Linked DNA regions of Cellulophaga algicola DSM 14237. The protein of the gene in region 2 interacts with the protein of the main gene of each other region in a pairwise test. Links are inferred from orthologs where the notes say so. Each region holds a gene or a part of one and is shown on either strand. Other genes may lie near its edges. The genes, in order: def and CELAL_RS06575.

What was found.
Region 1: the proteins of CELAL_RS06575 (region 2) and def interact in binary tests that used the Escherichia coli proteins (3 or more experiments, as listed by UniProt). The link is inferred for Cellulophaga algicola DSM 14237 from one-to-one orthologs.

Annotation. Positions count from the first base shown.
Region 1 is NC_014934.1:327,532-343,228, forward strand. The notes cover bases 8,902-11,682. They hold def (peptide deformylase), read right to left. Parts: upstream 10,697-11,682; coding sequence 10,106-10,696; downstream 8,902-10,105. Other genes in these bases: CELAL_RS01515 (PAS domain-containing sensor histidine kinase), read right to left, coding at 8,902-9,372; CELAL_RS01520 (DUF5606 family protein), read right to left, coding at 9,603-10,049; ruvX (Holliday junction resolvase RuvX), read right to left, coding at 10,701-11,111; CELAL_RS01535 (2,3,4,5-tetrahydropyridine-2,6-dicarboxylate N-succinyltransferase), read left to right, coding at 11,215-11,682. Also shown: CELAL_RS01480 (glycoside hydrolase family 43 protein), read right to left, coding at 1-1,253; CELAL_RS01485 (endo-1,4-beta-xylanase), read right to left, coding at 1,256-2,302; CELAL_RS01495 (GDSL-type esterase/lipase family protein), read left to right, coding at 4,437-5,075; CELAL_RS01500 (family 20 glycosylhydrolase), read left to right, coding at 5,095-6,711; CELAL_RS01505 (lactonase family protein), read left to right, coding at 6,739-7,869; CELAL_RS01510 (response regulator), read right to left, coding at 7,889-8,281; more of CELAL_RS01515, read right to left, coding at 8,281-8,901; more of CELAL_RS01535, read left to right, coding at 11,683-12,030; CELAL_RS01540 (phosphocholine cytidylyltransferase family protein), read left to right, coding at 12,219-12,926; CELAL_RS01545 (CDP-glycerol glycerophosphotransferase family protein), read left to right, coding at 13,212-14,297; CELAL_RS01550 (glycosyltransferase family 2 protein), read left to right, coding at 14,302-15,066; CELAL_RS01555 (glycosyltransferase family 2 protein), read right to left, coding at 15,074-15,697. UniProt on the Escherichia coli protein: Removes the formyl group from the N-terminal Met of newly synthesized proteins. Requires at least a dipeptide for an efficient rate of reaction. N-terminal L-methionine is a prerequisite for activity but the enzyme has broad specificity at other positions.
Region 2 is NC_014934.1:1,536,138-1,551,869, reverse strand. What follows is about bases 12,690-15,505. They hold CELAL_RS06575 (aspartate-semialdehyde dehydrogenase), read right to left. Parts: upstream 14,685-15,505; coding sequence 13,695-14,684; downstream 12,690-13,694. Other genes in these bases: mscL (large conductance mechanosensitive channel protein MscL), read right to left, coding at 15,402-15,505; CELAL_RS06570 (response regulator), read left to right, coding at 14,868-15,254; CELAL_RS06580 (prolyl oligopeptidase family serine peptidase), read right to left, coding at 12,690-13,603. In the rest of the region: accC (acetyl-CoA carboxylase biotin carboxylase subunit), read left to right, coding at 1-667; CELAL_RS06635 (formylglycine-generating enzyme family protein), read right to left, coding at 740-1,444; CELAL_RS21395 (glycoside hydrolase family 11 protein), read right to left, coding at 1,628-2,410; CELAL_RS06625 (hypothetical protein), read left to right, coding at 2,874-3,566; CELAL_RS21390 (DUF1573 domain-containing protein), read left to right, coding at 3,593-5,827; CELAL_RS06615 (hypothetical protein), read left to right, coding at 5,843-7,240; CELAL_RS06610 (NAD(P)/FAD-dependent oxidoreductase), read left to right, coding at 7,253-8,365; CELAL_RS06605 (3-oxoacyl-ACP synthase), read left to right, coding at 8,423-8,878; CELAL_RS06600 (FKBP-type peptidyl-prolyl cis-trans isomerase), read right to left, coding at 8,908-9,363; CELAL_RS06595 (DUF3124 domain-containing protein), read right to left, coding at 9,401-9,910; alternative ribosome rescue aminoacyl-tRNA hydrolase ArfB, read right to left, coding at 9,980-10,381; CELAL_RS06585 (ABC transporter ATP-binding protein), read right to left, coding at 10,384-11,361; more of CELAL_RS06580, read right to left, coding at 11,444-12,689; more of mscL, read right to left, coding at 15,506-15,732.

The DNA.
Region 1 (15,697 bases), 1.2 Mb from region 2 along the record:
CCAAATAAATGTTTTTGTCTATACCCTATAAAACTTGGGTTTGAAGCACCCGAAGTAGTTTCTGGACGTGTATGTATCTTTAATTTTCCATTTAAAATTGAATACCATTTTTCTTTTGGAGTTCTTAAAAAAATCCAGTCAAAAGCTAATGAATTCGAATTAAATTCATCTTTAAAATCAACATTTCTAGATGTCGTTTTAGTTGCTAATTTAGCTAAGGATATTTTATAATTATCTTTTACAATATCTCCTTCTAAATCAAAAATAGGCCAATCATTTTTCCATTTTACAGGAACCATAAATGTTTCTCTTCCTGTATTAAAATGCCCCTCATTATCGTAAGGTCTACAACCTAGAAAAACGCCCCACCAATTTCCATTATTGTCTTCAATAATATCTGCATGACCTGTTGATGTAACTGGATTTTCTCTATTCGCATCCAAATGTCTTTGGGTTAAAATAGGATTATCTTTATAACTTACATAAGGCCCTTTTACATTTTTACTTCTAAAAACAACTTCGGAATGCTCATCAGAGGTTCCGCCTTCTGCTGCCATTAAATAGTAATATCCGTTTTCTTGATAAATATGAGGTCCTTCAATCCATATGGGCTTATCTTCTGGTTTCGCTCCTTTATTAATAACTATTTGGGCACTGCCGACCACTTTTAAAGTTTCTAAATCGAATTCGTAAATTTTTATAGTACGATGACCATCATATTCTGGTTTATTATCTGGTGATTCGCTGTTGTAAACGATATATGATTTTCCATCTTTATCAAAAAAAAGTGATGGGTCTATACCCGAAAGTTCTGGAATCCAATTAGGATTAGACCATGGACCCTCAGGATTTTTAGCGGTAACCACAAAATTATTTTCACCTCCAACTAAGGTACAAACCAAGTAATATAAACCTTTGTGATAGTTAATTGCAGGAGCAAAAATACCACTTGAAACATCTAAACCATCTAAATTTAATTGCTCTGGTCTGTCTAATACGTTTCCTATTTGTTTCCAATTCACTAAATCTGAACTTTTAAATATAGGAATACCAGGAAAATAAGCAAACGTAGAATTAACCATGTAAAAATCTCCATTAACCTTACAGATACTCGGGTCTGGATAAAAACCTTGTAGAATAGGATTGGAGTATGTACTTGTCTGAGATTTTATTTGTTGTTTTTCATGACTTTCATTTTTACAATAGGTCATTAAAAATACAGAAACAAATAATAGAAAAACAACCCTTTTCATATTTATAATTTTTCATTTAAACCTTCTAAAACACTAAAATATGCAGGTTTTGGTTCTAAGTTTTCATCATAAATTGTTGGCCAATCTTTCATTTTAAAAAAACCACTAATCCAGCTATCTCTATCTGTAAAATCCCAAAAAGTAATACCATATTGTTGCTTTTCAGGAACTATAGAACGGTACATTTTAATAAGGTTTTTATACTTTTCTGCTTGTTTATTTTTCATCTCATCGGTAAGCTCATCATACAATTGAATACCTCCACCTCTAGTATCATTATGTGTATTAAAAATAATATCAACTTCTGATAGATGAATTTGCAAGCCTGTTTTTACTGCTTCTTTTAGCGCATGGGCAATAATATCGTCTGGAATATCCATTCGAGTATGCATTTGAAAACCTATTCCCGAAATCGGAACGTTTTGGCTTCTTAATTCCTTAATTAGTTTAAGTGTCGCATTAAGTTTTACCGTATCTCTTTCAATATTAAAATCGTTATAAAACAAAACGGCGTTAGGATCTGCCTCATGCGCATATGTAAATGCCTTGGCAATGTAATCTTTACCAATAGCATTATACCACATGGTTTTCCGAATGGCTCCTCCTGCAGATTCAAGCCCCTCATTTACTACATCCCATGCTGCTACTTTACCTTTGTAACGCCCCACATAGGTTTTAATATAATCTTCCATAAATTTAGACATCCATAAACTATCTTTAGATGCTTTTTCTTCTACCCATTTTGGTGTTGAACTATGCCAAATTAAATTGTGTCCAAATAGCCGTTGATTATTGGCTTTAGCATACTTAACAATACTATCTACTCCACCCCAATAATATACACCTTCACTAGGCATAACCTTGTTCATCTTCATATCACTTGCTGATGTAATACTATTGAAATTGTTGATTTGTAAGGCTTGTAATTCTGAATCGCTTAATAATGTTTTAATTTTTATTGCGGTTCCTATAGGAAAGGCTGCATTATTTTTAAGGCTTGTTTTAATTGGTAATACCTTCTTCCCGCAAGAAAAAAACAGTGAAAGCATTAGGCATGTGCACAAAGAGTAAAACAAGTGTTTTTTAGAAATCATTTTATTAGTTTCGGAAATTAATTAAAGCACTAAAACTATTCAACTTTAGGAATTTCAACTAGCACTATTAGGTCAATACTTATAACTAATGTTGCTTATTTCTAATAAAACTTTGGTATTAATTAAATTTTAAGAAAGATCTTTAAAATAAAGGTTTTTTCTTATCTATAGTATTATTGTATCCATCACTTTTTACGGTAAGATTCATTATATATTCTCAAGCATTACTCTATTTTACCTCCTCTACTCCTGCACCAGTACCCAATTCATAATCACAAACACTCGACATCATTAGAAGGTAGAGCTAAAGCCATATCGCTTTCTACAACTTCAATCGCATCAATTACAAATTCTCCTTATACTTTACTCATATCCAAAGCCAAATATGTAGAAGAAGAACTTGTAGCAGATATCCAAGAGTACAGGACCTATTTAGGAGCAGTCGTATAACGAACAGCATATTGACCAACGTAAACACTTGGATTTGTAAGTTTTATTTGAAACCCTTTTTGTCGGGGTGATAGTACTTTTAGAAGTCCTAACAAACACTCAGTGCAAATGAAAAAGTGAAAGCTTAGGCCTTCTCCTTTTTTGTTTCCAAATGCTTACACAAACAATAGCTGGATTTGCAGAATCCTAATAAACCCTCATTGCAAATACTAAAATGAAGGCTAATGCCTTCTCTTTTTTTGTGTCCAAACGCTTACACAAACAATAGCCGGATTTGCAAAATCCTAATAAACCCTCAGTGCAAATATCAAAATGAAGGCTTAGGCCTTTTCTTTTTTTGTTTCCAAACGCTTACACAAACAATAGCTGGATTTGCAGAATCCTAATAAACCCTCATTGCAAATACTAAAATGAAGGCTAATGCCTTCTCATTTTTTGTGTCCAAACGCTTACACAAACAATAGCTGGATTTGCAGAATCCTAATAAACCCTCATTGCAAATACTAAAATGAAGGCTAATGCCTTCTCATTTTTTGTGTCCAAACGCTTACACAAACAATAGCTGGATTTGCAGAATCCTAATAAACCCTTATTGAAAATAACAAAATGAAGGCTTAGGCCTTCTCTTTTTTTGTTTCCAAACGCTTACACAAACAATAGCTGGATTTGCAGAATCCTAAGAAACACTCATTGCAAATATCAAAATGAAGGCTTAGGCCTTCTCTTTTTTTGTTTCCAAACGCTTACACAAACAATAGCTGGATTTGCAGAATCCTAAGAAACACTCATTGCAAATATCAAAATGAAGGCTTAGGCCTTCTCTTTTTTTTGATTCCAATCGTTTACAAAAACAATAGCTGGATTTGCAGAATCCTAATAAACCCTCAGTGCAAATATCAAAATGAAGGCTTAGGCCTTTTCTTTTTTGTTTCCAAACGCTTACACAAACAATAGCTGGATTTGCAGAATCCTAATAAACCCTCAGTGCAAATGACAAAGTGAAGGCTATCGCCTTCTCACTTTTTTGATTCCAATCGTTTACAAAAACTACATCTGGATTTGCAGAATCCTAATAAACCCTCAGTGCAAATATCAAAATGAAGGCTTAGGCCTTCTCTTTTTTTGTTTCCAAACGCTTACACAAACAATAGCTGGATTTGCAGAATCCTAATAAACCCTCAGTGCAAATATCAAAATGAAGGCTATCGCCTTCTCACTTTTTTGATTCCAATCGTTTACAAAAACAATAGCTGGATTTGCAGAATCCTAATAAACCCTCAGTGCAAATGACAAAGTGAAGGCTATCGCCTTCTCACTTTTTTGATTCCAATCGTTTACAAAAACTATGTTTTTGACACTTTTGTAATCAAAAAAGTGAACCATTCACATGGTTCACTTTATCGCTTGGTCGGGATGACAGGATTTGAACCTGCGACCACACGGCCCCCAGCCGTGTACGCTACCGGACTGCGCTACATCCCGAATTTAATACATACCAAATATACAATTAAGGCGGTTAAATAGGCAAATTTTATCGCGGCATTAATAAAAGTAAACCACTAACAATCAGTTTTTAAATACTATTTTAAAGGGGTGAATTAGCATATAAAAACTATCTTAGAAGCTTAAAGCATTTAAAGTGAAATTTTTACTGTTATTTATAGTGCCCTTTTATTGTTTAGCACAACCTAATGAATTTTTTAAGGATGAAGTAGCTGCAATTACTGAAAAATATGATTCTATATGGGATTCCTCCAAGGAAACCATCATATTTACAGGTAGTTCAAGTGTACGCATGTGGAAATCATTAGAACGCAATTTTCCAGAACATCAAATACTAAATACAGGTTTTGGAGGATCACAAACTATTGATTTATTAGGCTATACGGAAGAGCTTATTTTAATGTATCAACCTAAAAAAGTATTCATTTACGAGGGAGACAACGATATATCGTCTAAAAAAAAACATAAAGAAATACTCCGTAATTTTTCAAAAATCATTAAACAAATAAAAAAGAATGACAGTACTACAAAGGTGGTTATCATCTCTCCGAAACCAAGTATTTCTCGTTGGAAATTAAAAGGTAAATACAGAAAATTAAATAGAAAATTAAGGCGATTTTGCGATGAAAATGAGAATTTAGAGTTCGCAAACGTATGGGATATCATGCTCCACAGAAAAAAAATAAAGTCAGATCTTTTTATAAGTGATGGCTTACACATGAATGAAAAAGGATACCAACTCTGGCATTCTATTATTAAAAAATATATAGATTAACAACGTAAATTAACCACTTATGAAAAAAAAGATACTCGCAATAAAAATAGCCTTGTTTGCACTGGCAATTATCTCACTTTCTTGTGCTGAAAAAAAGAAAAAAATCAACCTTGTATTTCCTGAAACAAATTTAGCTTCCGAAAATATAATTCCGAAACCCTCTAAAATTATAGCTACAAATTCGGCTTTTGGCTTGGATAAAAACACGGTAATCTATACCTCACAAGCTTCTAATGAATTTGAAGCAGTAGGGCAATTCTTATCTGACAAGATTGAAGAACTTACGGCATTAAAGATTCCTGTAAATTCTACGGAGCTAGAAACTGTAGATCGGGTTATTTACATCAACCAATCAGACAGTCTTGATTTACAGGTAAAAGAATCTTATCAGTTATATATCTCTAAAGATTCTATCATCATTAATTCTATGACTGCAGAAGGCGCTTTTAGAGGTGTCCAAACACTTAGACAGATAATCCCAGAAAAGAGTAATGATACCATCACGGATCACGCTATGTGGTTAGTTCCTTCAGGCAAAATCATAGATAGTCCTAATTTTGAATATAGAGGAGCTATGTTAGATGTTGCTAGACACTTTTTTAGTGTTTCTGAAATAAAAAAATATATTGATCTACTGGCTTACTACAAAATTAATCAATTACACCTGCACCTTACAGATGATCAAGGTTGGCGCATTGAAATAAAATCATGGCCAAAACTTACCTCGGTTTCGGGTAATACAGAAGTTGGTGGTGGTAAAGGCGGTTTTTACACGCAAGAAGAGTATAGTGAAATTGTTGCGTATGCTACTGAACATCATATGACCATTATTCCTGAAGTAGATATGCCAGGGCATACCAATGCTGCTTCTGTTGCATATCCAATTCTTAACGGAAATGGTAAAACCCTAAAACCTTATACGGGTACTCATGTGGGCTTTAGTACATTTGATGCCCACAAGGATACCGTTTATGCTTTTATTGATGATGTAGTTAGAGAAATAGCAGCACTTACTCCTGGACCTTATTTTCATATAGGAGGAGATGAAAGTCATGTAACAAAAAAGAAAGATTATATCCTTTTTGTAAATCGTGTAGAAAAAATTGTTCAAAAACATGGCAAGCAAATGATTGGCTGGGATGAAATTATGCAAGCGGATGTAGATAGCAGCAGTATTGCACAACATTGGAACACGAAAAAAAATGCAACGGATGCAGCAGCAAGAGGATCAAAAATAATTATGTCTCCCGCTACGAGAGCTTATCTGGATATGAAATATGATGACGCCTCTATTCATGGCTTAGATTGGGCAGCACTTATTCCTGTAGATACCGCTTACAATTGGTCTCCTACCACCTACATTAAAGAGCTAAAAAAAGAAGATATCTTAGGAATAGAAGCACCACTTTGGTCTGAAACAATAGCAAACATGGCTGAACTTGAATACTTGGCATTCCCAAGAATGATAGGATACGCAGAACTTGGTTGGTCTACCGATGAAAATAGAAATTGGGAAGATTTTAAAATAAGATTAGCGAACCAAACACCCTACTTAAACAGAATGAATGTAAACTACTACCCTTCTGAATTAATAGATTGGAAAAAGGATACTACAAACGATACACTTAAAAATTAGACGAGCTCTAAAAAAGACCCCTACGCAATGAAATATTACACAATTTTTTTAGTCCTTATTATGCTTGCAAGCTGTAAACCTGAGCCAAAGAATGTTGAAGAAGCTTCTGATAACAATAATGAAGTACCCGTTACTTCTTTTTATGTAGGTACCTATACAAATAAAGAAAGTAAAGGAATTTATAGCTACAGCCTTACGACTGAAGGAAAAATGAACAAAATTGGATTAGCTGCAGAAGCAACAAACCCATCCTATTTAGCACTAAGCCCTAATAAAAAATACCTATTAGCGGTGAACGAAGAAAATCAAGACAATAATGGTTTTGTAAGTGCTTATGAGATTAAAAATGATAGCTTACTATTTAAAAATAAGGTATTGTCTGGTGGTGCACATCCTTGCCACATCAGTATAAATAAAGACAACTACTTGGTAGTTTCTAATTATACAGGAGGTTCTGTTGGCTTATTACAACTAAACTTAGAAGGATACGTATCAGATGTACTAGATCTACAGCAACATACAGGAAAAGGTACTACAAAAAGACAAGAAGCCCCACATGCACATTCTTCTTGGTTTGATAATGATACTTTTATATCGGCAGATCTAGGAACAAATGAGCTTTGGTTTTCTAAAATTGACACTTTAAATAATAAACTAGAAGCAATTAAACCTTACAAATTGGCTATGGAAGAAGGTGCTGGTCCAAGACACTTGACTGTACACCCAAGTAAAAATTACAGCTATGTTTTTAATGAGCTAGACAATACAATTACTAGTCTTTTAAAGTCTGGGAATGGCACTTATGAAAAAGTGCAAACTATTTCTACTATTCCTGAAGGTTTTACAGGCGCAACAAAAGGCGCTGATATACATATTTCTGATGATGGAAAATTTGTATACGCCTCTAACCGAGGTCACGACAGTATTGCCATTTTTAGTGTAAATGAAAGTGATGGTCGTTTAAATTTAGTAGGATACGAATCTTGCCATGGAGAGAATCCAAGAAATTTTTCGTTATCACCAGATAACAATTTTCTAATCGTTGCTAATCAGGATACTAATAATTTGGTATCGTTTAAAAGAAATTCTCAAACAGGCCTATTAACTTTCGTAGCAGAAATAGAAGCTCCTACTCCTGTTTGTATTCTTTTTAACTAAGTCCCTAAACAGTCGTGATTTATAACTTATTTATTGTTGAAAATATGTTTTGAATTTTTTCATAATTTAATGGTTTTTCTAAATATCCGATGACATTTTCATAATTTGATGCAACTTCTTTATCCTTAGGCCTACCTGAAGATGTTAGCATTACTATAGGAATATCTGAATATAAAGATTTAACAGCTTTAGAATCTAAAAACTCAAACCCATCCATTACAGGCATATTAACATCTAGAAAAATTAAATTTGGTTGGTTAGCAGAAAGGTATTCTATTGCTAGTTCACCATTTAACACAGCATCCACATTTTCAAAACCTAAATTTTTCAGTTTTGTAGTTGTAATGTAATTGGTAATCTCATCATCCTCCACTAGTAATATTCTGAAAACGCTGTTTGATTGATTGTTCATTAAAATATAATTTTAAATTCGGTTCCTTTATTTAATTCACTTTTCACACTAATTTCTCCTCCATTATTGGTAATCATAGAATGCGTCACATAAAGCCCTACTCCTAAACCTTCTACGTGAGTATGCATTCTTTTAAACAGTCCGAATATTTTTTCTGGAGGGGTAGTTTTATCAAACCCAAGTCCATTGTCTTTAACGGTTAAAACTAGTTTACCTTGAACTAAACTTGTCTTAATAAAAATAACAGATTTTCTATTTGGATTTCTATATTTAATAGCATTAGAGATCAAATTTTGCAAGATACTTTCCATTTGTTTCAAATTATAATCAATGGTAGGAGCATGTACAAAATCTTCTTTTATGATAGTTCTAGTCTGCACTATTTCTTCAATATGAATACTCTTTACTTTACTTACAATAGCAGAGAAATTAATAATTTCAATTTTATCATCTAAAGTTGTCTTTAAAGCAATTACGGAGTTTAAAGCTCTTAACTTATCGCACATTTGCTTTGCTACTTGTTGCACTTTCTCAAAGACAGGCATCCCTTTCTCAGAAATTGAATTATCACTTTGTAACATGTCTAATAAACTATGAATATTAGTCAGCGGTGATCTTAAATCGTGTGCCGCTACATATGAAAACTCTTCTAATTCTTGATTTTTGCGCTTCAGATTATCGTTTACGGTTTGTAAATTTATTTTTGCAGCCTTTAGCTGATCAATAGTATTGGTTAAACTCGTGACATCCAGAGTACTCATACCTAAATAATCACCGATTTTAAATGCTTTGATCATGAATTTAAGTACGCCGTTATCGGTATGAAAAGAAACTTCATCAAAACCAATAGACTTACCTGTTACCAAGACATTTTTATATAATTGATACCTCTCATTCTCTTTTAAATAAGGAAAAAAATCTAATAAATTTCTTCCAATAAAATCTTCTCTTTTAATTTTAATGGTATTTAGAGCAGCTTGATTAATATCGACAAAATTTAAATCTTTATTCAGAATAACGAAGGGTGAGTATGCCATATTGAAAAAGGCTCCTCTTAGCTCCTTATCGTATTCCCCATCTATTTTTGCCATAATATTGTTTTTTTGGTTTAGAGTAAATCATTTCTATGCCACAAAATTGATGTTTTAAATGGAAAACTAAGAGGAAGAATCTTTAGCTGTAATTAAGCTATAGACGAATACCCACAAACTGTAGGTGAAAGACAGGTAGCCCTATGTTTTTAAAAGAAAAAGAGGCAAAAAAATATGAATTTTCATATTTTTTTGCCTCTTTCAAGCAATTGATACTAAGGATATTAAATCTAGTTTTTCTCCTCTTCTTTTATTTCTTCCTTTGCTTCTTCTTTTACTTCTTCTTTTGCTTCAAAGTCTGATATTCCTTGTTCTTGAAGCATGTTATACCATTGAATAACTTTCTTTATATCACTGGCATATACTCTATCTTCATCATAGTTAGGAAGTATCTCAAAGAAATACTCTTCTAACTTTAACTTATCATCTTTATGAGAAACTGGTGTTTTCTCCCCATTTTCTTTTTCTTGAATTTTTAAGAACACTTCTCGAAGCGGAATTTCTGCATCTAGTGTGTAAATAGCGATTTCAGAAAGAACACTTACATTGTTCTTGAAACCAACTGTTATTTTTTTACCATCTAATAATGATTCTGCTACAAAACCAGCTCTAGTTTGTGTTAATAATTTAAACAAACCTGGTTTTCCTCCTATGGATAAAATTTTATCTAAACTCATGTATTATTTTAATTTCTGGACAAATATTAAACTTTTACGCGTATAAAAAAACTAGTTTACCTACCTTTTTTTATATCTGGAAAACGCATGCGATAATCTGCACTAATTTTTCCTTTTGAAATATTACTCAACTTTCCTTTTAATAAACGTTTTTTTAAGCTGGATAGTTTATCGGTAAACAATATTCCTTCAATATGATCATATTCATGTTGAATCACTCGGGCTAATAAACCACCGTAGCTCTCACTTTTTTCATTAAAATTCTCATCTAAATAAGTAATTTTAATGGTTTCTTTTCTATTCACATCTTCACGAACATCAGGAATACTTAAACATCCTTCGTTAAAATTCCACTCCTCTCCAGTTTCTTCTTCTATCTTAGCATTTACGAAAACTTTTTTAAAGCCATCTAATGCTTTTTGATCTTCTGGAGATAAGTCTTCATCTTCTGAAAATGGAGTCGTATCAATAACAAATAAGCGAATAGGCAAACCAATTTGTGGTGCTGCCAAACCAACGCCACTTGCATTATACATAGTTTCCCACATATTTTCGACTAAGGTTTCTAGTTTAGGGTAGTCCTTTGCTATATCAGTTCCTACTTTTCGTAAAACTGGATCTCCGTAAGCGATAATTGGTAATATCATTTTATTAAATTCTGTTTAAATATGCTTGTAAAATAATTGTAGCACTAATTTCATCAACCAATGCTTTGTCTCTTCGTTGTTTCTTTTTTAAACCACTATCAATCATGGTTTGGAATGCCATCTTAGAAGTAAACCTCTCGTCTTGGCGTTCTATTTTAATCGTTGGAAAACTAGCTTTCAACTTTTCTATAAAAGGGAGAATCAAAGCTTCAGATTCTGAAACCTGATTATTCATTTGTTTTGGTTCTCCAACAACTAGCAACTCTACCTTCTCCGTTGCCACGTAGTTCTTTAAAAAATCTATTAATTCTTTCGTAGCTACAGTTGTTAATCCTGATGCAATAAGCTGTAACTCATCCGTAACAGCAATTCCTGTTCGAACTTTACCATAATCAAGTGCAACAATCCGTGCCATTCATTTTATTTTTTTGCAAAAATAAAGGATAAATTGTTATAACTATAAATTAGCACGAATAATTACCGTTTAGGACTTATATTTGGGAAAATTTTAGCGTAAAATGACTGAATTAAGAGAACAAATAGAAAAAGCTTGGGATAACCGAGATTTATTGAAAGAAGAAAATACACAAACTGCAATACGCTCAGTAATAGATTTATTAGATGAAGGTAAATTGCGTTGTGCTGAACCAACTACAGACGGTTGGCAAATAAATGAATGGGTTAAAAAAGCAGTAGTATTATATTTCCCTATTCAGAAAATGGAAACTCTTGAAGCTGGTATTTTTGAATACCACGATAAAATGCCTTTAAAAAGAGGTTATAAAGAAAAAGGAATTCGTGTAGTACCAGGGGCTACGGCAAGACACGGAGCTTATATTTCTGCTGGCACTATTTTAATGCCGAGTTACGTAAATATAGGTGCTTATGTAGACGAAGGTACTATGGTAGATACTTGGGCAACAGTAGGTAGCTGTGCTCAAATTGGTAAAAATGTACACCTTAGTGGTGGTGTTGGTATTGGCGGCGTTTTAGAGCCATTACAAGCGGCTCCTGTAATTATTGAAGATAATGTATTCGTAGGCTCTAGATGTATCGTTGTAGAAGGCGTACGTGTAGAAAGAGAAGCTGTTTTAGGTGCAAATGTTGTTCTTACTGCATCTACTAAAATTATTGACGTTACCGGAGATACTCCTGTTGAACGTAAAGGATTAGTACCTGCTAGATCGGTAGTAATTCCTGGTAGCTATACTAAAAAATTCCCTGCAGGAGAATACAACGTTCCATGTGCATTAATTATTGGTACACGTAAGGAAAGTACCAATAAAAAGACCTCTCTAAATGACGCACTTAGAGAATATGATGTAGCGGTATAAAACAGACCCTAAATAATATAACGTAGTCTTCCATGGTTTTATAAATCATGGAAGACTTTTTTTTTGAAATGGTTTTCATATAAATACCTTAAAATATTATTTATACAGGCCATTTTTTTTTAGGTTTGCCGCCGCATAAAAACAAATGTTCTTGTTTAAATTTTACAAGTTTTAATAGATACTTTGATATGAAGATAGTGATACTGGCCGCAGGAATAGGTTCAAGATTGGGAAACCCGTTTCCTAAACCTTTAACGCCATTGGTAAACGGAAAAAGTATCATGCAAATGCAGCTTGATAACATCAATACTTATTACTCCGTAGAAGATATCAATGTGGTCGTTGGCTTTAAAAAAGACTTAATCATGGAACGTTTTCCTAATTTAAGCTATACTTACAACCCTTCTTTCAATAAAACAAACACGTCAAAAAGCTTATTAAAAGTTTTAACAAAGTTTAGAGATACATCTGTACTTTGGATGAATGGCGATGTTGTATTTGATGAAAAACTATTCGATGTTTTAAATCCATTTATTCAGAAAAAACAATCCTTTATAGCGGTTAACACTAGTAAAGTAGCAGATGAAGAAGTAAAATACACCCTAGAAAACGGATTTGTCAAGGAACTATCAAAAACAGTTAAAGGCGGACTTGGAGAAGCTGTTGGGATTAATTATATAGCCTCAAAAGACATCAATAGTTTTATTACTAGACTAGAAGAATGTGATCAAAATGATTATTTTGAACGTGGACTTGAAATTTCCATCGAAAAAGATGATTTAAAAATGTGTGCAGTAGACATTTCTGAATACAATTGCATAGAAATAGATTTTCAAGAAGATTTAGATACCGCCAATAAACTACATAAAGAAGTTGCTTTTACTGTAGGATTATGATCTATTGGAGTGGGTCTTATTATTAAACACAAACCAGATCCTTACTGCATCAACAAAAATTATCATTAGTACAGGAGATAATTCCTTGGACTATAAACATTGGCGTAGGAAAAGAAAATACCTGCAAAAAGTAGTCTTTAAATGTCGTAACATAAAGTAGGTTTCCATTACAAATAAGTTTAAATCTCCGAGCTAATTTTCTTGGAGATTTTTATTTTATGGCATTACAATTTTTGGTAATAGTTCCTTTTAAAGTCTATTTTTGTAAAATCTAATACCATTAGAATGAAACAAAAATTTTTGTTATACATAACTTACGCATACAGTATTCCTATTTGCAAACCCCTTGAAAAAGAAATAAAAGCTAGAGGAATGGAGGTAAAATGGTTTGTAGAAGATGAAAAAACTAAAGCATACTTTAAAAATCAAGAAGATATTCTAACTATTGAAGAAGCAATTCATTACGAACCTCATATTGTACTTACCGCAACAGATTATGTTGCAGATTTTATTCCCGGTATAAAAGTTCAAGTCTTCCATGGTTTTCCTGCAAATAAAAGAAAAGGAACAGATCAATTTATTATCCGGAATTTCTTTGACCTCTATTGTACACAAGGAGCAACTTCTACCCCGAATTTTAAACATAAAAGCGAAAAATTAAAACATTTTGAAGTCATTGAAACTGGATGGCCTAAGATGGATGCTTTATTCCCTTTAAAAAACAAGCCTCATAATGAGAAGCCTATTATATTGGTTTCTTCTACATTTACTAAAAAATATAGTTTAGCCTTAAATGTTTCCTTGCAAGAAGAATTAAAAAGGTTATCAAAAATAGGAAAATGGCATTTTGATATTGTTTTACATCCATTAATAGCAGAAGAAACCGTAGCTAAGTTTAAGTCTTTTCAGAATGAAAACCTTACCTACCACGATACAACCAATTTGATCCCGCTATTTGAAAAATCGGATATAATGCTATGCGACACATCATCTGCATTAATAGAGTACTTATTACAACTAAAACCCGTGGTTACCTTTAGAAATAATATGCCTTTAGCCAGCTATATAAATGTTGATGAAGTGAGTGAAATTGAAGAAGCCATCCAGTATGCCTTATCACAACCTAAAGATATTATTTCAGAAATTAAAAAATATGCAGATGAATCGCACACCTTTAAGGACGGAAAATCTTCAAAAAGGGTAATTGATGCTACCTTAGATTTTCTATATAAAGATAAATCCTATTTAAAACCCAAACCTTTAAGTTTAGTAAGAAAATATAAAATAAGAAAAAAATTAAACTATTTTACTTGGAAATCATACCAAAAGCCATTGACCATAGCGGCAGACCAATTCGATAGAAAATTCTAGCATATTGAAAAACAAGATAAAAATTACGAGTCTTCTTATTACTTACAACGAAGAAAAATTTATAAAAAAATTCATAGAATCTATGAGTTTTGCTGATGAGTTAATTATTATCGATTCATTTAGTTCTGATCAAACTGTTGCTATAATTAAAGAATATCCTAATGTGAAGCTCTACCAAAGAGTATTTGACGATTTTTCGAGTCAGAAAAATTATGCCATTGAAAAAGCAAGCAATGATTGGATCATTTTTTTTGATGCCGACGAAGAAATTACTCCCCTCCTAAAGGAAGAAATAATGAACACCATTGAACTAGCTCCTAATGAGGTTGCTTTTTGGGTGTATAGGACTACCTATTACATGGGGAAACTAATAAAGCATAGTGGTTTACAAAATGATAAAGTAATTAGATTATTTAAGAAAGAAGAGTGTAGGTACAACGGTAATCTAGTACACGAAGAAATTAAAGCTAACGGTACCGTTGGCAAACTAAAAAATAAAATAAATCATTACTCCTATAAAGGAATAGATGATATTTTTAGAAAGCGGAATAAATACGCTAATCTACAAGCTATTAAATTATTTGAAAAAGGAAAAAAACCCAATTTATTCCACTTTATAATAAAACCTGCATTCCGTTTTTTTAGTCATTATATCCTAAAAAAAGGTTTCTTAGATGGTTTTCAAGGCTTTATGATTGCTTACGTCTATGGCTATACTGTATTTATGCGCTATGTAAAGTTGTGGCTATTACGTAATAATTTAAACTAAAACCGCCTTAAAACATTAACTGTTTCTTTACCTGCTTATATTGTTCGTTGGTTTTCATGCATTTAATCCCCATATAATACGCTGCTAAATAAGACCAATAAAATCCTTCTTTACCATTTAAGAAATTAAGTTCCAAGAAATATTTTTTAAAAAATTCTAATTTTACTTTTATAAAAATATATCCAATTCCATATTTTTTATTTTTAAGGTATTCTCCTTCTGAAAAGATAGAAGCATAGTTCGATAGCTTTTCTATATAATGGTCTAATGAACGCGTTGTAAAATGGAGGAAATTATTTTTCAGCTTACCGGACGGACCTTCCAAAATTACATTTTCATGTACTTTTTTTCCGTCAAACTTACCCCTATTCTTTTTAAAGAAACGCAAAATATACTCCTTACTCTCAGGACCGTACTCAAAAACTTTACCTAAAAAAACATGCTTTCTTTTTAAATAATACCCATTGTTAGAGGTACCAGAATCAAGCACTCCTTGTAGTTCGGCTATTAATTCTTCGGTTAAAATTTCATCCGCATCGATGCTAAGTACCCAATTATGGGTCGTTTGCTCCAAAGCAAATTGCTTTTGAACACCAAAACCTTCAAAATCTTTGTGAACTAATTTTACATG
Region 2 (15,732 bases):
TTGCTCTATTCAAAGACGTCATCAAAAGCTTACCGAAGAAACTCCTTCTCCTTTCATGACCGATAAGTTACGAGATGAAATGGGTGCAGCTGCAGTAAAAGCAGCTGAGTTTATAAAATATGAAGGTGCAGGTACGATAGAATTTTTGGTAGATAAACACCGTAACTTCTATTTTATGGAGATGAATACACGTATTCAAGTAGAGCACCCTATAACAGAACAAGTAATAGATTACGATCTTATTCGTGAGCAAATTCTTGTAGCTGCTGGTGTTCCAATCTCTGGTAAAAACTATTTACCTAAGTTACATTCTATTGAATGTAGAATTAATGCAGAAGATCCTTATCATGATTTTCGCCCTTCACCAGGAAAAATAACAACCTTACATACTCCTGGAGGTCACGGTATTCGTTTAGATACGCATGTATATAGTGGCTATACTATACCTTCAAATTATGATTCTATGATCGCTAAATTAATAACCACAGCTCAAACAAGAGAAGAGGCTATTAATAAAATGAAGCGTGCTTTAGATGAATTTGTAATAGAAGGTGTAAAAACAACAATCCCTTTTCATAGACAATTGATGGATCATCCAGATTATTTGGCAGGAAATTATACCACCAAATTTATGGAAGATTTTAAAATGGATCCTCCTAAGGAATAAATAGTATAAAAAACTCCGGCATATAGCCGGAGTTTTTGTTTTGTAGGTATTTTAAAAGTTCAAGCGATAATTTTATTCTTTATTTCTACAGATTCTAAAACCTTGATCCATAGCTCTTCTTTTGGCTTCATTATACCCTCTGTGAGCTACTTTAGCATAATCATCTATGTTGATCCATCCGCCACCTCTTTGAGTTCGGTATGTTCCCTTAGAAATATGTTCTGTTACATGCCACTCTTCACACCATTCCATAACGTTGCCAGTCATATCATAAAAACCCAGTTCATTAGGTTTTTTTAAACCCACAGGTTTCGTGGAGCAGTGATTGCGTTGCATGCTTCGGTAGTTCCAGTTTCCAGAAAGAATAGTATCACCTGTATCTTTCCAAGTCCACGCAACACTGTTAATCTCATTACTACCGCTAAATGTAAAACTTTTGCTTAGCTGCCCACCTCCAGCAGCATATTCCCATTCTACCTCTGTTGGCAATCTGTACCCATTTGCTTTTTTATTGATACGAATATCTCCATCTAAAGTATCTTTGGTAGTATCAATAGCATAATAAGGAAGCAAGCCTTCTTTGTTACTTCGTTTATTGCAATAGGTGATACATTCATACCAAGTAACCATTTCAACAGGTAAATTGTCACCTATAGTGTTAGAAGGGTTAATGGGCATAATTTCGTTCCATTCCTTTTGCGTAACTTCAAACTTACCCATATAAAAGTCAAGAACTTTACCTTTAATTCCATACAATTGTGAATTCTTATTTTTCATTATTCCTCCTTTTACAAAAATAAAATTAGCAGAAGTAAGAGGTTCTGCCTTCTTTTCTACGCAGGAGCTATGTAAGAGAAGGGTTAGAACAAATAAGAAGTATACTGTAGATTTTTTCATTTAAAAAAGCAGGATTGAGTTTGAGCTAACTAAAATTGTTGCGAGTACTTGTAGCGATGTAGTTTACCAGATGGTAGCGTTTATTTTACCCCAGTTTCCATTACCGTCATTTTGACTTGCGGTGTAATTAAAGCTTTCAATACCAAAAACTTGGTACCATCCCCAGTTATTCAAACTACCTTCATTACCGTAAGTACCCCAATGTTCTGCATGTTGTTGAAAGCTAATTCGCTGATCTACATTTAAAGCAATGCCATTTGGATTTTTGTTTTCAGAAATAAATTGCTTGAACTTTTTATCTCCTTCTACAGAAGGTCCCTCTCTATCTTGAATTAAGAACCTGTAATTTTTGTTGTTTACTGTAAAGTCTTGATTTTTATTTACTCCAGGAATTCCGCTTCCTTTTTTCTTATCCACAATATAGTATTCAATTAATTCGCCAGAAGTAGTTTTTGCCCAACCATACGCCCCAACAAATTTGTAGGAACCTTCTAGGGTGCCAATGTTGTAATTAATGACTCTATTCCATTGACCATTTTCCCAGCCTTTACCACCAACAATATCCTGGTTGTCCTTATATTCTAATTCAAAATTACCAGGATAGGTTTGTGCACCAGAGAAATTTAATTTACCCCAGCCGCCTTCTTTATAGATGGTCCACCAGTAACCACCATTAAGTGTTGGGGCATCTGTACGATTATCGCCAACAAAAAAGGCTTGGGTTGCAGAAAATTTTAATACGTCTAGTTCCTCAAGGGTACTGCCGGTGTCGGCATCTTCCGTAGAACAGTTTACAAGGAGGATTCCTCCTAATAAAAAAGTAAACATTTTTAGTTTTTTCATCATGTAATAATTTAGGTTTATTGTTATTTTAATAGAATTATTTGAAACTCTAGGCGTTGACTTTCAAATAATTATACTCAAACTTACTGCTTGGTTTAGCCTTGCTCTGTAAGTATTGAGTCATTATCTGCAAATCTTGAAGCATTAAATAGAGCGTGAGAAAATATGCAACATAAGAGGTTAGGAGTGGGGGATTAATTTGTAGTAGACGATGATTATTGCTCTTGATTTTAGTAAATTACAGACTTATTGGAGCAAATAGTTTCTATACTATTTGGTAAGGATTGCTTTATTCTAGCTATTGGTAAATTGCAAATGAGTTATTTATAGATTTCAAGATTCACGGTATTCAGGGTATTTTTACCTGGTTTTATGTTATTTCTTTGTACTGTAATCTAAAAATTAAAAAATAGTTCATACAATTTGTAACATAATTAGAAGTTTACATACTTAAATAGTACTACATATGCATATGACCAAAAAATTTACATTCTATAGTATTCTATTTTTTTCAATGACACTTTTTACGAGTTGCTTTGAAGTGTTGGAAGAGATAAATCTAAATTCTGATGGAAGTGGTTCTATGTTAGTTACTTTTAATTTGAGTAGAAGTAAAAGTAAAATTGCCTCCGTGATGTTGCTAGATAGTGTAAACGGTTATAAAGTACCTTCTAAAGATGATATTAACTTGGCATTAAAAGATGCCGAAAATCATTTAAAAACCATCAGCGGTATTAGTAATATTAAAAAGACAGCAGATTACGAAAATTATATTTTTACGCTTTCTTGTAATTTTGATAAGGTGGCAAATTTAGATGCTGTCTTTCAGGATTTAATTCGTCAACAAAACAAAAAAGAGAAAACAAATTTCAATACGACTAATTTTGCCTACAATAGCGCTACTCATAATTTTAAACGTTACTTTTCGTATGATACTAAAATCAAAAAAATCTTTTACAAGTTAAAAGGAGAAGATAGAAAAGTTTTTAATGATGCTACGTATACAAGTATTTATCGTTTTAAAGATGCGGTTAAAAGTATTTCTAATACACACGCAAAAATAGCTCCAAATAAAAAAGCGGTATTCTTAAAGATAGAGGCCATGTCTCTTATTTTGGGAGAAAAAAGTGTCGCTAATACCATACAATTATCAAAATAATTCAACCATATCAAATACAATTTCCAATGAAAAAAGTATTACTTTTTACATCCCTTTGCTTTGCTACTTTAGTAGCTTCGGCACAAGATTTAATCACTAAGGTGCCTAAAAATGCAAGTGTTGTAATAGCCCTTAAAGGAAGAAATATTACCGACTTAGTTTCTATTTCAGAATTTGAAAATTCTAAAATAGGAAAAATGTTTATAAAGCAACTATCTAGAAAAACAGACGGTGCTGTAGCTAATTTAGAAACCTTAGGAATAAACCTATCTGAAAACTTCTATTATTTTATGGAAACGCAGGAGGGTATCTTTACCCATAATTTCTTAGTTCCATTAAATGATAAAAGAGGTTTTTTTAGCTTGTTGTCAGAACATCAAAAAGAAGAAGTACAGTATGATGGTGATTTTGCTTATATGGTAGATGACTATGATCATATGGTAACCATGTGGAATGACGATACCTTATTAATTACGGTTTCTCAAGAAGAGAATGATTACGATGATGTTTACGGATATGATGATTATGACTATGCGGAAGATGCAGCTGAAGCTGCAGAAGCAGCAGCAGATGCAGCAGAAGCTACCTATCCTGTATTGAGTTTTGATGAAACTACGTATAATTTTGGAACCATTAAAGAAGGTGATATTGTAGCGCATACATTTAATTTTACAAATACAGGGGGTTCCTCTTTAGTAATCTCAGACGCAAAGGCTAGTTGTGGCTGTACTGTTCCTAGTTATTCTACAGATGAGATAGCACCTGGAGAATCAGGGAGTATCGATGTAAAATTTAATAGTTCTAATAAGAGTGGTGGTCAAAGTAAAACAGTGACTATTACCGCTAATACTGAAAATGGTACAGAACAACTTTATATTAAAGGGAAGATTACGGAAGATGGTGTTGCCGAAGTTGAAAGTGTTGTAGAAATTGTAGAAGAAGCTTATGAGATAGAAGAAACGGTAATAGAATCTACAGAAGATTACGATTCTAGTTTTTACAGTGATGATTACTACGCGGAGCAAGATAGAAAGCGTGAGATAAGAGAAGCAAAGAGAGTAGAAAAAAGAAAAGATGCTATGGTATCTGTGATAGAAAAAGCAAAAGCGACTCTTAAAGGTAATTATGCAGAAGGAAGTATTTTAATGAATAGTTCTTATATAAAAAGTGTAGGTGCCGGAAAAGATGAAGCTACTGTTTGGGTCAACGATTTTACAACTTTGTATAAAGAGGCAATACCGTCTTATTTTGGAAATAGTTATTATGGCGATAACCCATATGACATATTTAATTATGATAGACTATATGGAGGAATGTCATTGACTTCTAAATTAAATTTTGACGATACAAATGCATCGATCAAAACAATATATACCATGAATGAAGAAATGGCAGAATACCAAAGAGCCATATACAACGGTAAAATGAATAGCAACTTCTATAAGTATTTTAATGAAGATAGCATGAGTGGTTATTTTTCAATAAATACGAGTACAGAGGGTACTTTAAAAGCATATCCGAAATTGGTTGAAGCAATGTTTGACGGGGTAGAGAAAGAACATTTAGAAGATTTTGTTCCTATTGCAACACGATTAATTTCAATTTTATTGGATGAAGAGGCTATTGCTAAAGTGGTTCGTGGAGATATGCTATTAGTTATGAATGGCGTAGAAAATGTTGAAGTAACTTACACTACATATGATTATGATGAAAATTACGAGAGTGTAGAAGTTACTAAAACTAAAACAGAAGCGGTACCAAATTTTATTTTGATGATTACATCAGAAGAAAAAGAAATTTTTAATCGCTTAATGCGCATAGGAATAAAAGAGGGTGCAGTAACAGCAGAAAACGGATTCTACCAAGTTGAAATTCCGGATGCACCATTTACAGTAAACATGTTGTTTAAAGATAATACCTTATTAATTAGTAACTCTAAGGCACATATCACAGCGATGAGTAATGGTACTTATAATGCTAAGGTTTCGGGAAGGCATAAAAAACTTATTTCTAAAAATGCAGGAAGTATTTATATTAATGGAAAAAATATTGCTAGCGATATTCCAGAGGATATGGTTCCGGATTCTTACAGAGAAAAATTAAATTACATTTCAAATAATGTAGAAGATGTAGAATTCAGAATAGGCAAAATGAAAGGAAATGTTCTAGAGGGAGAAATGATTTTAAATACACCTGAAGGGAAAGGACATAAAAATAGTTTGGCTTATTTCTTAAATATGATTGATGCTTTAGTAGATTAAATAATATATTGATTTATGAAAAAGTTTTTAAAAATAACCCTTTCATTGCTAGTTTTAGCAGTGGCGGGGTATTTTGTTTATGTACAATACCAGAAATCTGCTTCTCTTAAATACCGGATTCATGAAGATGCAGAAAGCGTAATAAAGATAGGCTTGCACGACCTTCAAAAGACTATTTTGATTGATGCTTTTTCTGCGCCAATGTTTTATTGGGATCACATAGATTTCTCAAGTACTCCAAAAGACAAAAATGATAAACAGCGTATTAAAAAGGGTATAAATTTAAAGCCATATTCATTGGTTTTTTATACCATGAAGAATGTAAAAAATACACTGTTTACAACACTACCCATTAATGATGTTGAAGCATTTAATGTATATGCTGAAAAATACCTAGCAGATAGAAATTGTACTATTATAGAAAAAGAGTACAAGTACGCACTAGATGAGAAAACAAAGCTTATTTATGCTTGGAATGATACAAACCTGTCCATAGCCTATGCTCCGAAAAAAGCTTTTGAATTATGTAAGACAGTTTTTGATGATGTTCTACTAAATAAAAAGCTACTCTCAGAAACAGACCACCCTTATATCCAAATTTTAAAAGAGGCTGATGACCACATTACGTATTTGAAAGGTAAAAGTCAGGTAAGCTTAAATTTCTATGCGGGGAAGGCTTATGTAACAGGAATTATGTATACAGATACCCCTGATAAATTTAACACCTCAATTCAATATTCAGATATTCCAGATGCTTCTCTACAACTATATTTAGATGCGAATTTTTCTAGTACAGAGAATAAGGCAAGTACAGCTGAGTTTTTAAGTGATTTTTCATTTTTTGAAAAAAATAATATTGATATGGAGACTTTGGTTAAAAAAACTACGGGCGTGTTAAGTCTTGCTGTAAAAGGGACTACGATGCAAACAGATAGTATTGTTACGTATGAATATGATGATAATTTTAATAAAGTAGCAACTGTTGCGGTACAGGAGAAAGAAGCGCCATTACTTTATTTAAGTATGGCATCTGATACGACACTTAAAAATTATTTTAAAGAACAAGGAGCTATAGAGAATGGTATTTTAAAGGCGTTACCTATGTATTCTTTTTATGAAAATGACACGACTTCTTTAATGTCATTTGCTACGCAAAAGGGTGCTGTAATTAATCCTTTAAAAACGGGGAGTTACTTTTTTAGTCTCTCTGCCAATTTTAAGAGCTTGCAAGAAGATTTAAAAATTCCGAAAGCAGACAAGCTCGCAGCATTATTAAAAACAATTAGAATTAATGCCCAGCAATTAGAAGGGAATAAAATAGTCCTTGAAGGGAATCTAACAGCAGAAAATAACGAGATTAATATTATTTCACAGTTGTATTTTGGACTTCAAGAGTTAGATTCTATTCCTTAACTTAGTCGTACTATGAAATTAAGTTATTGGGAGTATAAAACCTGGTTGTCTACTATAGACTTTACAATTATTGGTAGTGGTATTGTGGGCTTAAATTGTGCATTACAACTGCAAACTAAATATCCAAAAGCAAAAATTTTAATTTTAGAGCGGGGTATTTTACCTCAAGGCGCAAGTACTAAAAATGCAGGGTTTGCCTGTTTTGGTAGTATTTCTGAAATTTTATCTGATTTAAAAACACATACAGAAGATGAGGTTTATCAGCTTGTACAAAAGCGATGGGAAGGAATACATCTTTTACGAAAAAACTTAGGGGATAAAGAAATAGGTTTTAAAAACTTGGGAGGGCATGAAATATTTACCGATCAACAAGAAGCTCTTTATGAAGCATGCTTAGCTAAAATAGAAATTACGAATTCTTTTTTAAATCCAATTTTTAAAGGGCATGCATTTAAGGTGCATGCAAATACTTTTAATTTTAAAAAAATCCAAAATAAGTACATCACAAACGTTTTTGAATCTCAGATTGATACAGGGAAGATGATGGCTCAATTACTACGGCGTGTTCAATCAAGTGGCGTAATGCTATTAAATTCTTTACACGTAGAAAGTTTTGTAGATTTAGCGGAAGGTGTTGCAGTAAAAACAAACGAGTTTGAGTTTACAACCAAAAAATTGATTATAGCTACTAATGGTTTTGGTGCAGAATTATTAGGAGAAGAGATTAAACCAGCACGTGCTCAGGTATTAATTACTAAGCCTATACAGAATCTAAAAATTAAGGGTGCATTTCATTTAGATGAAGGGTATTATTATTTTAGAAATATTGATGATCGTATTTTATTAGGCGGTGGTCGTAATCTAGATTTTAATACAGAAGAAACTACTTCTTTTGGAGAAACAGCAGTAGTTCAAAATAAATTAGAAACATTACTAAAAGAAGTTATAGCTCCAGAATACGCTATAGAAATTGATCAAAGGTGGAGTGGTATTATGGGAGTAGGGCCACAAAAAAGACCCATTGTTAAGCAAGTTTCTAACCATGTGTATTGTGGAATAAGAATGGGAGGAATGGGAATTGCAATTGGTAGTATTATTGGTAAAGAATTGGCAGATTTAGTCTAGATTTGCCCGCGTAAAAAAATAATACCATTTTTTGCTTTAATTTAAAATCTAATAGTGATGGAACAAAATTTAAAAAAACAGTTATATGACTTCTGTAAAAATTTTGCAGATAATCGGGTATCTCGTATTCGTAAAGATATAGCAGATTTTAAAGAATCCTTGAACAGTGAAACTAAGAGTAGTGCTGGTGATAAACATGAAACAGGTAGAGCTATGATTCAATTAGAGCTAGAAAAATCTGGGGTTCAGTTAGCTGAAGCTGAGAAAATGGCAAAGGTTTTAGATATGGTAAATATTAAAACAAAGACAGATTTTGTTGGTTTGGGTAATTTAGTGAAAACTAATAAAGCCAATTATTTTCTAGGAATTTCGGCAGGAGAATTTAAGGGAGATGGCATTTCTGTGTATTGTATTTCTTCAGAAACCCCTATGGGCAAGCTACTTTTTGGTAAAGAAAAACAGGATGTAGTTACTTTTAATACCAATGAAATTACAATTAATGAAATTCTCTAAATCTGTTTTAGAGAATTTCATTTTATTTTTTAATTGTTTATTTTCAATAAGTTGATATCAAAAATTAAAACAGAACCACCAGGTATGGATCTATTGTCGTTTGATCCGTACCCTAAATGTGCCGGCACAAAAAGTTTTCCAGAACCACCTTCATTAAAATAGGTGATACCTTCTGTCCACCCTTGAATTACGCCATTTAGGTTAAAAGTAATTCCACTAGCATCGCTTTCGTCAAAGACAGCTCCATCTAAAAAGTAGCCTTTATAAGCAACCGTAACGCTAGAACTAGCCATTGGCTTTTCGCCATCGCCTTGTTCATCAATACTATAGTACAGACCTGTTTCACTTCTAATGGCTTCAATGTTATTTGCAGCGATATACGCAGCTATATCAGCTTCATTTTGGGTAACATAATCAATGTTTTCTTTATCACCACTACAGCCTAAAAATAGGATAATGCATAAAGACAAAAAGATATTTTTCATTTGTTTTTTTTACAAATATATGTAGCCTAATTTAATTCTAATCTATTTTTTTTCCTTGCGTAGTAAAAGACAAGCCTTGAGAGCCCGAAGTAGAAATCATTACACTTTCAAATAAAGGTTCTGATGTGCTTGGCTTTACTTGCCAATCAAAAATAAAATTAGCACCTGGACCTCCTTCTTTATCTTTTTCAGCAATAACAATGGCTAAAGTTTCAAGCGGATTCAGATAAATTGTTTTATCAATATACGTGTTAAGATGTTTTCCTTGAGAATCAAAATATTCTCCTTTAGTAATGTATAAAGTATCTTTTCTACTCGTGTTTCGGATGCTTACCGTAGCCGTTAAATCATGTGTAACATGTTCTGTAACGCTATAAATCTGTGAATAGACAGATAGGTAGCTGCTGCCACTTTCTAAAGAGTCAGGTAAAGTGGTGGTATGCATTCTTTGTTTCCAATTCAGATTAGTGTCTGATGATTTGGGTTCTTTATCTTCACAAGATGCAAAAATAAATAACAGGCAGCATAAGCTTAATACGGTTTTCATCTGTTCAACTTTAGAACTATAAAAATACGCAAAGTTTAGTAGTTATTTGTGCCTTTAATTGTTTGGTAATTACCAATTGTTTTTGGTGCGATTTGCTTTTTTTTCTGCCGCTTTCTTTTTACTGTGTAAGCGCTTTTCTATTGAAGATCTACTCGGTTTCGTTCGTTTACGTTTCTTAGGTTCTTTTAGCGCATTTTCTAAAAGTCCTAGGAACCTTTTTATAGCAAGTGTTTTGTTTTTATGCTGACTTCTACTTTCGTCACATTGTAGTTGCAAAACATGTTCTTTATTTAGCTTGTTCTTTAATTTTAAATAAATCTTTTCTTTTTCAAGAATGTTTAAACTAGTAGAATTTACTACATCAAAAAACAACTCAATTTTGGTAGACACTTTATTTACATGTTGACCACCAGCTCCGCTACTCCTAACGGCCTTAAATTGTAATTCGTTCACGATAAGTTCCTTGTTCAAAATCAGTCTTTTATTCTTGTATTTATAGTTTCTAGGGCTACGTTTAGGTATACTTCTTTTTCTGCTTCTAAAGCATGAGGAGCGTTGAATAATATAGTATCGGTCTCATTAAGTTTACTTTCAATTAAGTAATGAGAGCCTTTAAAATAAGAATTTTTGACCCACACTTTTAAGCCGCTATTTTCTGAAATTATAAGTTCTGATGGGTATACTAAAATAGATTTTTCAATAGTTGCATAGGGCTTTAATAAGGAAATGGCAATTAGGTTTACATCACCAAAAAGTAAAGCAATATGTTTCTTTTGAGGATGATTGTATAACTCTTCTGGTTTTGCTTTTGCAGCTATGCCTTGGTCTTTTAGCACTAATATCTCATCTGCAAATGAGAGTATATCATGGGTATCATGTGAAGCTACTATGCAGGTTATTTTTTCAGACTTCAGGTAATTAAAAAGATTTCTCCTTAACGTATTCTTTCTGGAATTATCAATATGGCTAAAAGGTTCATCTAGTAAAAGAATCTCAGGTTTCTGAGCAAGAACTCTTGCTAAAGCTACTCTTTGCTGTTGACCACCGCTTAATAGTTTTACTTTGGTCTTGGCAAATGCAGTCATCTCAATCATTTCTAGAAGCTCATCTGTACGCTCTTTTAGTTCTTTTGGATAAAAAACAGATAAAAACTGACTTACATTATCTTCTACTGATAAATAGGGCATCAAATCAAAATCTTGAGAAAGGTATTTCATGAAGGTCTCTCCTGGAACCAATTTAAAATCAGGTCCAAAAACAGGTTTATCATCCCAAAGTATAGTCCCAGTATTAGGTTGTAAAATACCATAGAGAAGTTTCAATAGGGTACTTTTTCCGCAGCCACTTTCTCCAATAATAGAAATATGTGCTCCTTTTTCAGCAGTAAAGCTAATATCAGAAATGATTTGATTGGATGAGTATGAAAAAGAAAGTTTGTTTACGTGTAACATAGGATGTTCTATTACGGACAAAATTAGAAATAAAAAATCCGTTCCCAGAGGAAACGGATTTTATTCTTAATTATTTGAAATATTATTCTTTAAACTCTTTTAAAACGGCTTGGTTCGGTAGTTTATCAAACCCCATGTTAAATAGCGTAAAAGCCTGTAGGTCTACTTGCTCATTAATAATAGCTTCGGTAGATTTACCTGCGCCATGTCCAGCATTTACATCAATACGTATTAAAGTAGGGTTGTCTCCCGCTTGTGCTTCTTGTAGGGCTGCGGCAAATTTAAAACTATGTGCAGGCACTACACGGTCATCATGATCACCGGTGGTAACTATAGTTGCGGGATATGCGGTTCCTTTTTTTACATTGTGTACAGGAGAATATCCCTTTAAGTACTCAAACATCTCTTTATTATCTTCAGAAGTTCCGTAATCATAAGCCCAGCCTGCACCGGAGGTAAAGGTATGGTAACGTAGCATGTCTAAAACACCTACGGCTGGCATGGCAACTTTCATTAAATCTGGTCTTTGTGTCATAACTGCGCCTACCAATAACCCACCATTAGAACCTCCTTTAATGGCTAAGTATTCTTTAGAAGTATATTTTTTCTTAATTAGGTATTCTGCGGCAGCAATAAAATCATCAAACACATTTTGCTTCTGTAATTTTGTTCCAGCATCGTGCCATTTTTTACCATATTCACCGCCACCTCTTAGGTTAGGAACAGCATAGATACCACCTTGTTCCATCCAAACAGCATTTGCAATGCTAAAAGAAGGAGTTAGGCTGATATTAAAACCACCATAACCATATAATATAGTCGGATTTTTGCCATTGAGTTCTATACCTTTTTTGTGGGTAATAATCATTGGAACTTTTGTGCCATCTTTTGAGGTGAAGAATACTTGCTTAGATTCATAGTCCGATGGATTGAAATCTATACTTGGTTTCCAATACTGTGTGTAGTCGCCTGTTTCTACGCTATACTTGTATAAAGATCCAGGGGTACTGTAGTTGGTAAATGAAAAGTAGAATTCTTTTTCCTCCTTTTTACCGCCAAAACCTCCTGCGGAACCAACGCCAGGTAATTTCACTTCACGAATTAGTTTCCCATCGTAATCATATTGATATACTTTAGAAATAGCATCAACCATATATTCTGCAAAAAAATAGCCTCCGCCCGTACTTGGTGACAAAACATTTTCAGTTTCAGGAATAAAATCTACCCAATTTTCTGAGCTAGGATTTGCCGCATCAACGGTAACTACTTTCTGGTTTGGAGCGCCCATATTGGTCATAATATACAATTTAGAACCTTCGTTTTCAATGACATAGCTATCGGTATCAGTATGGTCAAGAATCGTTACAAACTTAGCCTCTGGTTTTGTAAGGTCTTTCATTAAAAGCTTACTTCCTGAGGTTGATGTTTTTGGGTAAACAAATAAGTAGTGGCCATCTTCAGTAACGCTACCGCTTATATAGCGGTGTTTTTGATCAGGAGTTCCCCCGTAAATTAAAATATCTTCTTTTTGAGGTGTTCCCAATTTATGATAGTATAATTTGTGCTGATCTGTTTTGGCAGATAATTCACTTCCTTTTGGCTTGTCATAGCTGGAGTAGTAGAACCCGTCATTTTCTTTCCAAGAGACGCCACTGAATTTAATATCGACTAAGGTGTCTTCAATAACCTCGTTTTTGGTAGCATCTAAGATGATTACTTTGCGCCAATCACTACCACCTTCGGAGATAGAATAAGCAGCTTTGCTTCCATCTTTAGAAAAGTCTAGACCTGCTAGAGAGGTTGTGCCATCTTTAGAAAAGGTATTAGGATCTAAAAAAACTTCTGCTTCTGTATCTTCTCCTTTTTTTCTATAGACTACATATTGGTTTTGAAGTCCGTCATTTTTATAGAAATAATGATAGTCGCCCTCCGTAAAGGGGGATCCTAATTTTTCATAATTCCATAGTTTCTCTAAGCGCTTCTTTAAATCTGAACGAAAAGGAATGTGTTCTAAATAGCCATATGTAACTTTGTTCTGAGCTTTTACCCAGGCTTCCGTTTCTGAGCTTTTATCATCTTCTAACCACCGGTATGGGTCTTTTATTTCAGTGCCAAAATAGGTGTCTATACTATCTGCTTTATGTGTTGTAGGATAATTCACAGTTATTTTTTCTTTTTTAGGTGTTGTTTCGCAACTTACTAATAGTATGGTAGTAAGTGCTATGCTGGCAATTTTTTTCATAGGTCGTTTAATTAGTCCCTCTAAAAATAACACAAAAAAACCTTTGCAACAGGCTTGTGCAAAGGTTTTAACATTCTTTAGGGTTTAGGAGTTACACTAAGTTGTGTGCTACTAAATATTCTCCAATTTGTACCGCATTGGTTGCGGCTCCTTTTCTAAGGTTATCAGCAACAATCCACATGTTTAACGTGTTTCTTTGGGTCTCATCTCTACGAATACGTCCCACAAAAACATCATCTTTATCATGTGCATAAATAGGCATTGGGTACGTGTTGGTATCAGGATTGTCTTGTACAATAACTCCTGATGATTCGCTTAATAGTTTACGTACATCAGTGAGATCAAAATCGTTTTCAAACTCAACATTTACAGATTCAGAATGTCCTCCTGCAGTAGGGATACGTACTGCTGTAGCTGTTATAGAAAAGCTACGATCATCAAATATTTTTTGAGGTTCACGCGCTAATTTCATTTCTTCTTTAGTATATCCATTTTCTAAAAAAACATCACAATGTGGTAATGCATTTCTTCCTATAGGATAAGGGTAAGCCATTTCTCCTTGTATACCTGCAATTTCATTTTCTAATTGTTGAACAGCTTTAACACCAGTTCCAGAAACAGATTGGTAGGTAGAAATTACCACTCTTTTCATTTTATATTTTTTATGAAGAGGCGCAAGACACATCACTAATTGAATCGTAGAGCAATTAGGATTCGCAATAATTTTATCTTCCTTTGTTAATTGGTCTGCATTGATTTCTGGGACTACTAATTTTTTAGTAGGATCCATTCTCCATGCAGATGAATTATCAATCACGGTGGTACCTACTGCTGCAAATTTAGGAGCCCATTCTGTTGAGGTCTCTCCGCCAGCAGAAAAAATGGCAATCTGTGGTTTTGCAGCCAAAGCATCAGCTAAACCTATTACGGTATATTCTTTGTTTTGATAGGTCATTTTCTTGCCTACTGAACGTTCAGAAGCTACTAATAATAATTCTGTGATAGGAAAATTACGTTCTGCTAAAACTTTTAGCATTACTTCTCCTACCATACCTGTTGCACCTACAACTGCTACTTTCATTGTTATAAATTTTGAGCAACAAATGTACTTCAATACGATTAATTGGACAAAGAAATTAAAGATGAATAATTATAATTTAACAAAAAGTTACATTTATAACAAAATTTCATTATCTTTCATGATATTAAAGCTAGGAGGTCTAAAAACCATAAATTTGCCAAAATAAGAAGTTTTAGAGAAAATATGAAGGTTTGGATAATTGATGACGACTTAGTATCACGATTTGCTACACAATATGGAGTACGACAATCTTCTACTTTGTGTGCTATTGATATTTTTGAAAGTGCAGCAGAGGTTTTAGTCCTTATACAGGATGAAGCCTTTTCAGGAACTGATTTGCCGGATATATTACTACTAGATCTTGTAATGCCAGAAATGGATGGTTGGCAGTTTTTAGAAGCATTAGAAAAAACGGGAAAGAACAAGAATAGTCTCCGGATATACATATTGTCTGCTTTCACAAATTCTAAAGACCGCATTTTAGCAAAAGAACATCCTTTAGTATATGGCTATTTTGATAAACCGATATCTAAAATTAATGTAGATTCCATATTTAAAACCTTAGAATAATCCTTTTAGATATTTTTTATTTTAATAAAAAAGGATTGAGTAAGGCAAAAGAAAAACCGCCAAATACATTAGCGTAATGTACTTGACGGCTTTAGATTAATACTGCAGTGCAGCGGTATTATCCAAACATTGGATAATGAATATTATTTATTTCTTCAATAAATCTCTAATTTCAGCAAGAAGATCTTCTTGAGAAGGTCCAGCAGGAGCTGCAGGAGCAGGAGGTGTTTTTGTTTTGTTGTAAGCTCTTACAATAATGAACATTACTAATCCAACGATTAATAAGTTTACAATAGTGTTAATCCAAGAACCATAAGCGATTACAGCTCCACCTGCTTCTTTTGCGGCAGCTAAAGTGGTGTAATCTTGTCCGTCCATTGCAATATGCATATCTTCAAAGTTCATTCCGCCAGCGAAATAACCAATAAATGGCATAGCGATATCTTTAACAAATCCATTAATTACAGCACCTAATGCG